2 regions of the Mycobacterium sp. IS-1556 genome follow, and region 1 is predicted to be linked to the other one. Evidence: predicted binding sites of a transcription regulator. Region 1 holds the regulator's gene; the other holds the start of a gene.

What was found. The regulator LexA, encoded in region 1, represses DNA repair genes until DNA is damaged. The targets are predictions, from matches to a motif close to CGAACANNTGTTCG.
Region 2: a site for LexA is predicted at 3,380-3,393, ahead of cofD (2-phospho-L-lactate transferase). Genes of this name have one in related genera too.

The regions. Positions count from the first base shown of each region.
Region 1 is NZ_LQIM01000012.1:323,113-330,124, forward strand. Features, by position in the region: gene AU187_RS10930 (alpha/beta fold hydrolase) at 29-1,051, shown strand; gene AU187_RS10935 (PhzF family phenazine biosynthesis protein) at 1,110-1,796, shown strand; gene nrdR (transcriptional regulator NrdR) at 1,816-2,286, opposite strand; gene AU187_RS10945 (LysM peptidoglycan-binding domain-containing protein) at 2,446-2,898, opposite strand; gene lexA (transcriptional repressor LexA) at 3,118-3,810, shown strand; gene AU187_RS10955 (LGFP repeat-containing protein) at 3,807-5,888, opposite strand; gene mbp1 (microaggregate-binding protein 1) at 6,499-6,759, shown strand; gene hflX (GTPase HflX) at 6,823-7,012, opposite strand, start outside.
Region 2 is NZ_LQIM01000041.1:108,596-115,607, reverse strand. Features, by position in the region: gene AU187_RS23380 (hypothetical protein) at 1-447, opposite strand, end outside; gene AU187_RS23375 (phosphomannomutase/phosphoglucomutase) at 444-1,841, opposite strand; gene AU187_RS23370 (DUF3499 domain-containing protein) at 1,906-2,325, opposite strand; gene AU187_RS23365 (metallopeptidase family protein) at 2,482-2,904, shown strand; gene AU187_RS23360 (WhiB family transcriptional regulator) at 2,914-3,174, opposite strand; gene cofD (2-phospho-L-lactate transferase) at 3,634-4,653, shown strand; gene AU187_RS23350 (coenzyme F420-0:L-glutamate ligase) at 4,650-5,996, shown strand; gene AU187_RS23345 (NUDIX hydrolase) at 5,993-6,532, shown strand; gene manB (mannose-1-phosphate guanylyltransferase) at 6,534-7,012, opposite strand, start outside.

The sequences.
Region 1 (7,012 bases):
TCTCGCGAACGCCAGCTAAGTTGGCGCAATGGCCGCGCGAAAGCCGAACCTCCGCCCGGTACGGGAACTGACGCCGATCCTGCAGTACCGCACCATCCACGGCTATCGCCGGGCGTACCGCGTGGCGGGTTCGGGCCCCGCGATCCTGCTGATCCACGGCATCGGCGACAACTCCACCACCTGGAATGCGGTGCAGGCGAAGCTCGCCCAGCGGTTCACCGTCATCGCGCCCGACCTTCTGGGCCACGGAAAATCCGACAAACCGCGCGCGGATTACTCGGTCGCCGCCTACGCCAACGGGATGCGCGACCTGATGAGCGTCCTGGACATCGACCGGGTCACGGTAATCGGTCATTCCCTCGGTGGCGGGGTGGCCATGCAGTTCGCCTACCAGTTCCCGCAACTGGTCGACCGGCTCATCCTGGTCGGAGCGGGCGGGGTCACCAGGGACGTCAACATCGCGCTGCGCTTTGCTTCGCTGCCGATGGGCAGTGAGGCACTGGCGCTGCTACGACTGCCGCTGGTGCTGCCGACACTGCAGGTGGTGGGCCGCGTCGCCGGCGGGGTGTTCGGATCCACCGGCCTGGGCCGCGACCTGCCCCAGGTGTTGCGCATTCTCAATGACCTGCCCGAACCGACTGCGTCTTCGGCGTTCGCCCGCACACTGCGTGCCGTCGTGGACTGGCGCGGTCAGGTCGTGACCATGCTGGACCGCTGCTACCTGACGCAATCGGTTCCGGTGCAATTGATCTGGGGCAGCGGTGACGCCGTGATCCCGGTAAGTCACGCCCGGATGGCACACGCCGCGATGCCCGGTTCGCGGTTGGAAATCTTCGAGGGTTCCGGCCATTTCCCGTTCCACGACGACCCTGACCGTTTTGTCGAGGTGGTGGAGAAGTTCATCGACGGCACCGAACCAGCGGTCTACGACCAGGAGTACCTACGCGGGCTGTTACGGGCGGGCGTCGACCAGGGCACGATCTCCGGCTCGGTCGACACCCGGGTCGCGGTGCTCGACGCGATCGGCGCCGACGAGCGCAGCGCCACCTGACCGCCGGACCGACCGCGGCCTCGCCGCTGCGATGCCACTAAGAAGTAGCATCGGCCCCATGGCTATCGACGTGAGCGTGCTGCGCGTCTTCACCGACCCTGACGGCAACTACGGAAACCCGCTCGGCGTCATCGACGCCAGCGTCGTCGACCCGGACGCCCGCCAACGGATAGCGACCCAATTGGGTTACAGCGAAACGGTATTCATCGATTTGCCGACAGCCGGCACCAGCACGGCGCACGCCCACATCCACACGCCGGCCGTCGAACTGCCGTTCGCGGGACATCCCACCGTCGGCGCGGCCTGGTGGCTTCGCGAACGAGGCACGCCAATTCACACGCTGAGGGTTCACGCCGGCATTGTGCAGGTGTCCTACACCGACGACCTCACCTCGGTCAGGGCGCGAGCGGAGTGGGCGCCGGAATTCGCCGTCCACGACGTCGCCTCCGTCGACGACCTCCTCGCTGCCGACCCGGCCGATTACCCGGACGACGTCAACCACTACCTGTGGACGTGGGTCGACCGGGAACAGGGGATGGTGCGGGCGCGGATGTTCGCCACCGACCTCGGCGTGCCCGAGGACGAGGCCACCGGCTCCGCCGCCGTCCGGATCACCGACTATCTGAGCCGCGACCTCACGATCGTGCAAGGGAAGGGTTCGCACATCCACACCGAGTGGAGCCCCGATGGCTGGGTGCGCGTCGCGGGCCGCGTCGTCAGCGACGGCGTCAAGCAGATCGATTGAGTTTCGCCCCTGCGGCTGCTCAGCTGGCGGTCGGCTGCGGTGAATCGCGATGCGCGCGCAGCGCCTCGATTTCGCGCTCGAAGTCTTCCGCCGAGGTGAACCCCCGGTACACCGAGGCGAAGCGCAGGTACGCCACTTCGTCGAGGTCACGCAGCGGGCCCAGGATGGCCAGGCCCACGTCGTGGCTCGGCACCTCGGGCGAACCGGCGGCGCGCACAGTGTCCTCGACCTGCTGCGCCAGCAGGTTCAGCGCATCGTCGTCGACCTGGCGGCCCTGGCACGCTCGACGTACGCCCTTGACCACCTTCTCGCGGCTGAACGGCTCGGTGACACCGCTGCGTTTGACGACCGCCAACACCGCGGTCTCCACCGTGGTGAACCGTCTTCCGCATTCGGGGCAGGAGCGCCGCCGCCGGATCGCCTGACCTTCGTCGGTTTCACGCGAGTCGACCACTCGTGAATCGGGGTGACGGCAGAACGGACAATGCATCACCGCTCCTTCGCCGCGCCAACAAACGACCAACTCGAACCTCTCCGAGCGTACCTGCGGCACGCTCCTGAAACCCGTGACCGGGGTGATCGGCACGTAGGCCGACGATCTGTCGGTGAACACGATTGCGCGCCAGGCGTTCCACGAGCCGGCCGGCGATCAGCCGACCGGGGCGATGAGCGTCTGCCCCGCATCCAGCGCAGCCGAGTCGAGCTGGTTGAGCTCGCGAATCCGGTCCGCCACCTGACCCACCGGGGCGTCGGGCGCCACCCGCTGCGCCACCTGGTGCAGGCTCTCGCCGCTCTGCACCTGGACCACTGCGAGCCGATCGGGAACGGCTTCCGCGCCGGCGCCGACCACCCCGCCGAACTGTGCCACCAGGCCGAGCCAAACCGTGATCCCGGCGGCCACCAGCGCCAGGAGCACCGTGGTGCCCGGGGTGATGGGCCGCCGGCGGTGCGAGGCGCGCGACATCAGCACGCCGGTACCGCGGTACCGGACCGATGCTCCGCGGGGCCTGCCGGGCCGCGGGCCCCGCCGGGCGTCGGTGGGCCTGATACGGGGCCTGACCACCGGCGGGCCCTGAAATTCCCTGGTGTCGAGAGTCGTCATCGTGATGCCTTCCGGTCCGCTGCTTTCGCTCCTGTGTTCGAACATACTCGCTCATGCGTTCGAGCGATAGAACATGTGATCGAACTGTTGCCAACGATAAAACAGGCCACCGACAAAAAATTTGGGTCCGCTTTCGGGGGGCTCAAGTGGGCTCAAATGGTCCGACACACCTCGAACACATGTTTGATTAATCGCGTGCCGCGGGTTACATTCGGCGTCATGGATTCCAGCAGCGGTACTTCGGACGGCGCCGGCGGGGGGCGGGCACTCGATGGCCTAACCGAACGCCAGCGCACCATTCTCGACGTGATCCGGACATCGGTCACCACACGCGGCTATCCCCCGAGCATCAGGGAGATCGGCAACGCAGTCGGGCTGACTTCGACGTCGTCGGTGGCGCATCAACTGCGCACCCTGGAACGGAAGGGTTACCTGCGGCGTGACCCCAACCGACCGCGCGCCGTCGACGTGCGTGCTGCCGACGAGGCAGTGACCGCCATCGTCGCCACCGAGGTCGCGGGCTCCGACGCGCTACCGGAGCCGACGTTCGTGCCTGTGCTCGGACGGATTGCCGCCGGCGGGCCGATCCTCGCCGAAGAGGCTGTCGAGGACGTCTTTCCGCTGCCGCGCGAGCTGGTGGGTGAGGGCTCGCTCTTCCTACTCAAAGTCGTCGGCGACTCGATGGTCGACGCGGCGATCTGCGACGGCGATTGGGTGGTCGTGCGTCAGCAGAACGTCGCAGACAACGGCGACATCGTGGCCGCGATGATCGACGGCGAGGCCACCGTGAAGACGTTCAAGCGCACCCGCGGCCAAGTGTGGCTGATGCCGCACAACCCGGCCTTCGATCCGATCCCGGGTAACGACGCCGCGGTTCTCGGCAAGGTCGTCACCGTCATCCGGAAGATCTAGTCGGCTTTGACGAACCCGTTCGTGCGCGCGAATTCCTCGCTGGAGAACCAAATCTCGGCGCGCACCTCGTCGTAGTCGGCGGTGCCCGGCAGCCAGTACCGGCCGGACTGGGTGTCGGCCTTGATCGGGTATCCCTGCGGCGCCTCATCGGAACCGCCGACCGGTAGGCGGAATGCGGGACTCGGCACTTCCGGTTCGTCGACGATGATCTTGGCGTGACGGCCGGTGTCGGTCAGTGGATCCCGTTGGAAGCGTTCGGGTTCGGACTCAGGTTCGACTGGTTCGGCGAACGTATCGTGTCCGGCGGAAGGCTCGTCATCGATCGGTCCGTCGATCGGTTCGCCGGTCGTATCGCGCTCGACGACCGTCGGCGGTATCAGCGTCGGGGCTGTATCGACGTTGTCGGGATTCTCCTCCGGCTCGCCAGCGCCCTCGCCGAGACCCTCGCCAAGGCCATCGTCGACGCCCTCGGCGGCGTGGCCCGGCGCTGCCGCCTCGTCGCCGCGTTGCGGCGCCCCCCAGGGGTCGAAGGACGAGCCGGCAGACTCCCCCGATGGTGCGAGCGCCCCAAGCCCCTCGCTGGCATACCGGTCGCCGAACATCGCCGCGGAGTAGTCGCCGCCGCTGGATGCCTGCTCCCCGGCGCCCGCCGTGCTGTAGACCGGCTCGCCGTCGGCGCCGTACCGGCCGTAGTCCTCGTCGAAGCCGGGATGATCGTCGGCGCCGTGGCGGCGGTTACGCATGGCCGCGAACGCCACCAGGGCGAGGAGCACGAGCACCGGCACGATCGCCAGCAGCCACCACCAACTCCACTCGAACCAGCCGTTGTCGCCGGCGGAGTCCGAGGCCTGCGGCGCGCCCGGTGTTTCGGGGGTCTGCTGGGCGGGCACCTCGAGGCCGGCCAACCCGGCCGCCAGATTGGCCGGCTCGGTGCTGAACTCGCCGGTCGACCGGTCCCAGGAGATCACCCCGCCGCTGAACCGCTGGGTGACGACGTCGCCCTTCTCGGTCTGGTCGGCCACCGGTGCGCCGAGCTTGCCCTCGGCGCCGTCGAGCTTGTCCCAGGCTGCGCTCATCGCGCCGCGCACCAGGACCGCGCCATGATCCGGCGTCCAGAAGATCACCGGCTTGTCTTCGGCGGCGAACCTCGCCACGCGACTTGCGGTGGGCAGTCCTCCGTCGGCCTCGCTGGACACCGGGAACCCGAGCTCCCCCTCGGGCCCACCGAGGCTTTCGTACTTGGCGAGAACCTGACCGGTGACCACCCTCGCGCCGGTGGCCGGACTGTAGAAGATCTTGCCGCCGGCGAAGTTCTGCCCGAGGCCGTCCTCGCCGATCTGATAAGGCGGTCCTTCCGCGGCGCCGAGCGGTCCCAGCGGTCCGCCGGCAGCGCGGCGGGCCGCATTGATCTGCGCAGTCGGATCGTCCGGCACCTGCAGATCGGTCAACTGCTCGGCCAGTTCGGGCGGCACGGTGGTGAACGTCTTGTCGCGGGTGTTGTAGGTCAGCTCGCCGCCGGTGAACTTCTGGGAGATGAGATCTCCGCGGTAGGTCTCGTCGCCGGCGGGCACTCCCAACGCTCCCGTCGAGCCGCCCAACTTGTCCCACGCGGCGTTGATCGGGCCACGCACCACCCGCGCGCCGGTCTCCTGCGTCCAGAAGATCACCGGCTTGTCGCTGGCGCTGAACGTGGAGTTGAAGCTGCCCGGAGCGCGTCCGGGCCCGTCGTCGATGGTGGGGAAACCCAAGTCGCTGTCCGCGGGCCCACCGAGCGATTCGTACTTCTCCAGGATGGCGCCGCGCATGTAGTGGGCGCCGGTCTCGGGCGTGAAGAACATCTTGCCGCCGGCGAAGTTCTGCGCGAAGCCCTTACCCGCCGGATACACATCGCCCTGTTTGGGTCCCAGCGGGTCGCCGTCGCCGCCGCTGGCTTCCCAGGCCGCCGTGATGGCCGCATTGGCGGCATCGGATTCCGGCGTCGCGCCGGCCACCGGCGCCAAGAGCAGGGCGACGGCTGCGAGCAGACCTATCGCCATCCGGCCCCACACCGTCGTGCCTCGGCTGTTCTGCCCGATCATTCGTCCTCCCTGGTCGGCACGAAATTTCGCTCGAAGATTTCGCGCCCGTCAACTGTGTTGTCAGCAGACGTCAATAACCAACGAACACGCCGATCTTGGAAAGAAAATACCCGCCAATCCCCCGTTCGCTGTGGATAACCCCGCCGTGCCGCTCGGATTTGTCTGGAAACAACCCCAAGCCCGAGGCCGATGACTTTGCCCATGCGCCACCGTCTGCGAACCCCAAACAGTTTGCGCGTGTGCACCGTTGGAGCCTCGTGCCACGCGATATCACGGATATACCCGTAGCCAGCGCGCAATTGCGAGTCCCCCGATGATCATTTCCGCGTGCATTTCCGACGAATACGATTTCGTCCACGGCGCTGAGCCCATCTGATCGACATCGTCCCTCCGCCGGCGGCTGATCGCCGACACAGCGAGCCGAACAGATCGGCTGCGACGGAAGGATCTCGATCAGCCCAATCAGAGCTCGTTCTGGCGCGCAGTACCCGACAGCGGAATGGTTCGACATCCAGCGACCAAAGGAGTGTGACCTAGCCCACTCTTCGTTTGCCGGACAACGCGCTCAGGGAACCCCTGGGCCACTACCGAACCGAAGGGGAGGAACACCGTGTCCGACAAGAACAACAGTGGGCCAGAAGAAGCCGTCAAGGGTGTCGTCGAAGGCGTGAAAGGCAAGGCCAAAGAGGTCCTCGGTGCCGTCGCGGGCCGCGACGACCTGTACCGCGAGGGTCAGGCGCAGCAGGACAAGGCAGACGCGCAGCGCAACGCCGCTCAGAAGGAAGCCGAAGCCGAGAGCGCCCGCGCCGCCGCGAAGACCGCCGAGAAGCGTCAAGAGGCCGAGCAGCGGCCATCGGGCGAGCGCGACTAGTTCGGACCACAGGAAAGGCGCAGAGGGGCAATCCCTCTGCGCCTCTTCGCTTGTGGGGACGGTTTAGAACGTCGCGTAGTCGCGCAGGGCGGCGGCCAGCGGGACCGGCACCCGGGCCTTGATCCGAGTGCCCTCAGCGGTGTGCTCGGTGGCGTCGACCCGCCCGTCGGCGTGCACCCGGTTCACCAGATCCCCTCGGTCGTACGGGATCGTCACGTCGACCATCGCGTCCGTCGGCGTGATCAATTCCGCC
Region 2 (7,012 bases), on a different contig from region 1:
GCCCGCCGCGACGTCGCGCAACGGGCCTTCGTACGGCGCGGCGACGACCACCCGGGCGCCGCGTCGCACCCCGGTCGCGGCGGCGTTCACCAGCGCGGGATCCCCCGCATCGTCGCCCGCGACGACCAGCACGTCCAACGGACCGATCCACGGCGGCACCTCCGCGGCGACGACGATCGGCGCCGCCACCGACGCGCCGAACGCCGCGGCCAGCACCGATCCCGCGGTCTCGGAGTTCCCGCGACCGGCAACCCAGATCAGGGTGCGGGGCGGGCCGTCCGCCCGTAACGATTCGAGTTCTCCCTCGTCCAGCGCGGCGGCGGTGGCCCGCACTTGGGCACCGGCTGTTGAAGCGGCGCGCAGCAGGCCGTCGCGGTCGGCGCGCAGCAGGCCGTCGACGTCGTCGAGGTTCACCACCGCGGCCGAGGACGGCGGACCCGCAGTCACGTCGCGGCCTCGGATTCGGAGGGAACCTGCGCGCGAACGGTCCTGGAGATCTCGCCGACGATCGCATCGACCTCCTCGGTGCTGCGGGCTTCGACGTTGAGCCGCAGCAGCGGTTCTGTATTCGACATGCGCAGGTTGAACCAAATCCCCTCACCCAGGTCGACCGTGACCCCGTCGAGGTGGTCGATCGAGTGGATCCGGGAGCCGAACGCCTTGAGCACGTCGTCCACACATCGCTCGGCATCGGTGACCGTGAAGTTGATTTCCCCGGATGCCTCGTAGCGCTGGTAGTCGGCCATGAAATCCGATAACGGGCGGTCCTGCTCGCCCAGCGCGGCCAACACGTGCAGCGCGGCCAGCATGCCGGAGTCGGCGCCCCAGAAGTCGCGGAAGTAGTAGTGCGCCGAATGCTCGCCGCCGAAGATCGCACCGGTGTCGGCCATCAGCGCCTTGATATAGGAGTGCCCGACACGGCTGCGCACGGGCGTACCGCCCCGCTCGGTCACCAGCTCGGGCACTGCCCGCGAGGTGATCAGATTGTGAATCACCGTGGCGCCGATCTCCCTACCGAGTTCCCGTGCGGCCACCAGCGCGGTCACCGCCGACGGCGACACCGGATGCCCCTTCTCGTCGACGACGAAACACCGGTCGGCGTCGCCGTCGAAGGCCAGCCCGATGTCGGCGCCGGATTGGACGACGTACTCCTGCAGATCGGCCAGGTTGGCGGGGTCCAGTGGGTTGGCCTCGTGGTTCGGGAAGGTGCCGTCGAGCTCGAAGTACAGCGGCGACAACGTGATCCCGGGGATCGGGCCCAGCACCGCGGGGGCGGTGTGGCCGGCCATCCCGTTGCCCGCGTCGACGGCGACCTTCAGCGGTCGCAACTCCGCCAGGCTCACCAGCGAGCGCAGAAACTCGCCGTATTCGCCCAATACGTCGCGGTCGCTGATGCTGCCGTGCGCACCGTCGTAGCCGGGGACACCGGCGATGACCTCTTCGGCGATGCTCGACAAGCCGGTGTCCTTGCCCACCGGTTTCGCGCCGGCACGGCAGAGCTTGATGCCGTTGTAGGCGGCCGGGTTGTGGCTGGCGGTGAACATCGCGCCGGGGCAGTCCAGCAGACCCGAGGCGAAGTACAGCTGGTCGGTCGAGGCGAGTCCGATCCGCACCACGTCGAGGCCCTGCCCAGTCACGCCGTCGGCGAAGGCCGCTGCCAGCGCCGGCGAACTCGCCCGCATATCGTAACCGATCACCACCTGCGACGCGCCGTCGCGCATGAGGCGGGCGAAGGCACCGCCGACGTCGGCGACGAACCGCTCATCGAGTTCGGATCCGACCAGGCCACGCACGTCATAGGCCTTGATGACGCGATGAACAGCCGCGGCGGGCCGTGACATAGAACTCCTTGTGACGTGGTACTGCTGGCGCCAGCCTAACCGTCCGTGAAGGCGTACACGTGAACTAGTCAGTGGGGTCGGGCAACACCCGCAGATGGCCCCGGCGACGGCCGTTGGACTCCGGACGCCTGGCCGGCGGTGCCATCAGGGAGCCGCCGTGCGCGCCGGTGACCGGATCGGAGAAGCCGGTCGCCACCCCGTTGACCGGCGGAGCGAGGTCGCGGCCCTCGCGGACCGCGTCCGCGAGCGCGACGAGGTCGTCCTCGTCGGGATGAGACGGCAGTGGACCCGCGTGCCGAACCAGTTCCCAGCCGCGCGGCGCGGTGACCCGACCGGCATGCACCACGCACAGGTCCCACGAGTGCGGTTCGGCCACCGTGGCCAGCGGCCCGACCACCGCGGTGGAGTCCGCGTAGACGAATGTCAGCGTCGCGACCGCATAATGCGGGCACCCGGGCCGGCAGCAGCGACGGGGAACGTTCACAGCGGAAGGCTATCGTGGCCGCACGCCGCACGTCGCCGGACACGCGCAGCCCGCCGACGGCCGATCTCGAACCGTTACGATCTTGTTCACCCGCACGAGAGGAGCACCGAGGCGGTGGTCAAGCGGCAATATCTGCGCTCGCGCCGGGGCCGCGACATGCGCGGACCGTTGCTTCCTCCCACGGTGCCGGGTTGGCGCAGTCGCGCCGAGCGGTTCGACATGGCGGTGCTCGAGGCTTACGAGCCGATCGAACGGCGTTGGCAGGACCGGCTGACGGCGCTGGATGTGGCGGTCGACGAGATTCCGCGGATCGCGCCGAAAGATCCCGACAGTGTGCAGTGGCCGCCGGAGGTGATCGCCGACGGGCCGATTGCGCTGGCCCGGCTGATCCCGGCTGGTGTCGATGTTCGGGGTAACGCCACAAGGGCGCGGATTGTGTTGTTCCGCAAGCCGATCGAGCGGCGCGCCAAGGATGTTGTCGAACTCGAAGAGCTGCTGCATGAGATTCTGGTGGCTCAGGTCGCCACGTATCTGGGCGTCGAGCCTTCGGTCATCGACCCGACGATCGACGACGATTGACCGCTGCGGTCAGATGATTCCGCGCTTGAGCCGACGACGCTCGCGTTCGGACAGGCCGCCCCAGATGCCGAAGCGCTCGTCGTGCGCCAGCGCGTACTCCAGGCACGCGTCGCGCACCTCGCAGCCCTGGCAGATTCGCTTGGCTTCGCGCGTCGAGCCACCCTTCTCGGGGAAGAATGCCTCGGGGTCGGTCTGAGCGCACAGCGCGCGCTCCTGCCACAGATCGTCTTCGGGTGTAAGCGCCGGCGCAACGTCGATCGGATCGGGCACCAGACTTAGCTGGGGACGCCGGGGCGTCTCAACAGGTGCCGATCCGGAATTGGCGTGCGGGGCGCTGTCTACTGAGCCGAGGAATCGGTTGTCAAACCGAATCAGACGATCGAAATCGCCGTACTCAAAAGACATCTTCGGCCTCCTCACCTGGTTTCGCTGATCCCCTATAAGCGCCCCACCGGAACGTGGGACCCATTCAATTCGAACAAGTGATCGAATCTCGGTCTGCGGCACCGGAACCGGATGGCCTACCGGGAAATGACACTGGTGTGATTACACACGCGTGAGCTGCCCCGGTCAAGCGTTAGAACAGGAATTCATACCATTCCGTGATCGAAATGCGGCGAGTCGTTACCACGGCGTGTCTGTCACATTCCGCGAATCCCACGGGCCCCCCGAGGATTGAGGCACTCCTGGGCGAACCGAATTCGCTTGGACGGCCTACGCTCGGTCGATGTGAAGGTCACGGTACTCGTCGGCGGCGTCGGTGGCGCACGCTTCCTACTCGGCGTGCAGCACATGCTGGGGCTCGGGCAATTCGCTGTCACGAAAGATGCTGCTGTGACTGATGATTCTACAGTGCATGAACTGACGGCTGTGGTCAACGTCGGTGACGACGCATGGATGTTCGGGGTGCGCATCTGCCCCGACCTCGACACGTGCATGTACACGCTCGGCGGCGGCATAGACCCGGACCGCGGATGGGGACATCGCAACGAAACCTGGCATGCCAAAGAGGAACTCGCGGCTTACGGCGTACAACCGGACTGGTTCGGGCTCGGCGACCGGGATCTCGCGACTCACCTCGTGCGCAGCCAGATGCTGCGCGCCGGCTACCCGCTGTCGCAGGTGACCGAGGCGCTGTGCAAGAGATGGTCGCCGGGCGCGACGCTGCTGCCCGCCAGCGACGACCGCAGTGAAACCCACGTCGTCATCACCGATCCGGGACCCGGTGAGCACGCCGGCGAGAAACGCGCCATCCACTTCCAGGAGTGGTGGGTGCGCTACCGCGCGCAGGTGCCCACGCACAGCTTCGCTTTCGTCGGCGCCGATAAAGCCACGGCGGGGCCCGGCGTCACCGAGGCGATCGAATCCGCCGATGTCGTCATGATCGCGCCGTCCAACCCGGTGGTGAGCATCGGCGCGATCCTCGCCGTGCCGGGTGTCCGCGGCGCGCTGCGGTCGACACCGGCACCGGTCATCGGCTACTCCCCCATCATCGGCGGAAAGCCGTTGCGCGGCATGGCGGACGAATGTCTGTCGGTGATCGGCGTGCCGAGCACCTCGGAGGCCGTCGGCCGGCACTACGGCGCGCGCTCCGGCGTCGGGATCCTCGACGGCTGGCTGGTGCACGAGGACGACCACGCCGAGATAGACGGTGTCGAGGTCCGCTCCGTGCCGCTGTTGATGTCCGACCCCGCGGCGACCGGCGAAATGGTGCGCGCCGGACTGGATTTAGCGGGCGTGAAACCGTGACCGAGCACGGAACGGCCGCTGCCGTCGAACTTCTCCCGGTGCCCGGGTTGCCGGAGTTCCGGCCCGGTGACGACCTCGCCGCGGCGATCGCCGATGCTGCACCGTGGCTGCGCGACGACGACGTCGTGGTGGTGACCAGCAAGGTGCTGTCGAAGTGCGAGGGACGCATCGTCGACGCCCCCGCCGATCCGGAAGAGCGCGATGCCCTGCGCCGCAAGCTCATCGACTCCGAGGCGGTTCGCGTGCTGGCCCGCAAAGGCCGCACACTGATCACCGAGAACAAGATCGGATTGGTTCAGGCCGCCGCAGGAGTCGACGGATCCAACGTCGACTCCGCCGAACTTGCGCTGTTGCCAACCGATCCCGACGCCAGCGCGGCCGCGCTGCGAACCGCTCTGGGTGAGCGCCTCGGTGTGACCGTCGGCGTGGTCGTCACCGACACCATGGGCCGGGCATGGCGCAACGGGCAGATCGACGTGGCCATCGGGGCCGCCGGCCTGACCGTGCTGCACGGGTATGAGGGATCGCTCGACCGGCACGGCAACGAGCTGATCGTCACCGAGATCGCGGTCGCCGACGAGATCGCTGCGGCAGCGGATCTGGTGAAGGGCAAGCTGACCGACATCCCTGTGGCGGTGCTGCGCGGGCTGCCACTGGCAGACGACGGTTCGACGGCGCGCAAGCTGGTCCGGGCGGGCGAGGAGGACTTGTTCTGGCTGGGCACCGAGGAAGCCATCGCGCTGGGCAGGAGTCAGGCCCAGCTGCTGCGCCGGTCGGTGCGCCGGTTCTCCGCTGAGCCCGTAGCCCATGAGCTCGTGGAAGCCGCTGTCGCGGAGGCCCTCACCGCGCCGGCACCGCACCACACGCGGCCGGTGCGGTTCGTGTGGTTGCAGGACCGGGACAGACGGCTGGCGCTACTCGATCGGATGAAAGACAAGTGGCGCGCCGATCTGTCGGCCGATGGCCGCTCCGCCGAGGCCGTCGAACGCCGCGTCGACCGTGGCCGAATACTTTACGACGCACCGGAAGTCGTCATCCCTTTCCTGGTTCCCGACGGTGCGCACAGCTATCCCGACGCCGACCGTACCGCCGCCGAGCACACGATGTTCACCGTCGCGGTCGGCGCGGCGGTGCAGGCGCTGCTGGTGGCGTTGGCCGTGCGCGGTGTCGGCAGCTGCTGGATCGGCTCGACGATATTCGCCCCGCATGTGGTCCGCGACGAGCTCGGGCTGCCCGATGACTGGGAACCGTTGGGCGCAATCGCGATCGGCTATGCGGACGACGGCGCGCCGTCGGGCCCGCGGGCGCCGGTGCGGACCGACGGTCTGCTGGTGCGCAAGTGAGCCTGCACGCGTCGGCGGTCGAGGCGCTTTGCCGTTGGCGGGCACCCGATCCCGCTCAGGACACGCTGCGGCATGCGGTGCTGGCGTTTCTGGCGGCCAGGCCCGATGGATGTCTGCGTGAGTGCGTGCCCGGACACGTCACCGGGTCGGCGCTGGTAGTCGACCACACCGGCACGCATGCTCTTCTCACGCTGCACCCGCGGTTCGGGCGGTGGCTGCAGCTGGGCGGGCACTGCGAGGCCACCGACCCCGACATCGTCGCGGCTGCGTTGAGGGAGGCCACCGAGGAGTCCGGCATCGACGGGCTCACGATCGACCCGACCCTGGCGGCGTTGCATGTTCATCCGGTCGTCTGTTCGCTGGGCGTGCCCACCCGCCACCTCGACATGCAATTCATCGTGCACGCTCCCGCGGGCGCCGAGATCGTCGCGAGCGACGAGTCGTTGGATTTGCGTTGGTGGCCGTTGGACGCGTTACCCCAGGACTGCGACTTCGGCCTCACCCAACTGGCGGCGGCGGCTACACGCTCCCGGTGACTCAGACGTCGGTCGAGAAGCGGACGCCGCCGTCGGGAATCGTGACCCCCGGCCAGACGCGTGCACCGCGCAGCAGTTCGCAGCGCGCGCCGATGTCGGCGCCGTCGCCGATCACCCCGTCGCGGATCAGTGCGCGCGGACCGATGCGCGCGCCGAAGCCGACGATCGAGCGTTCGATCACCGCACCCGCTCCCACGCGCGCGCCGTCGAAGATGACCGCGCCGTCCAGCCTTGCGCCGCCGGCGATTTCGGCGCCGCGGCCGACCACGGTGCCGCCGATCAACAGCGCACCCGGTGCGACGCTGGCGCCGTCGTGCACCAGTTTTTCGCCGCGGTGTCCGCCTAGCGCCGGCGACGGCGCGATGCCGCGGACCAGATCGGCCGATCCCCGCACGAAGTCCTCCGGGGTGCCCATGTCGCGCCAGTACGTGGCGTCGACGTAGCCGCACACCCGAAGCCCGTCGGACAGTAGCCCCGGGA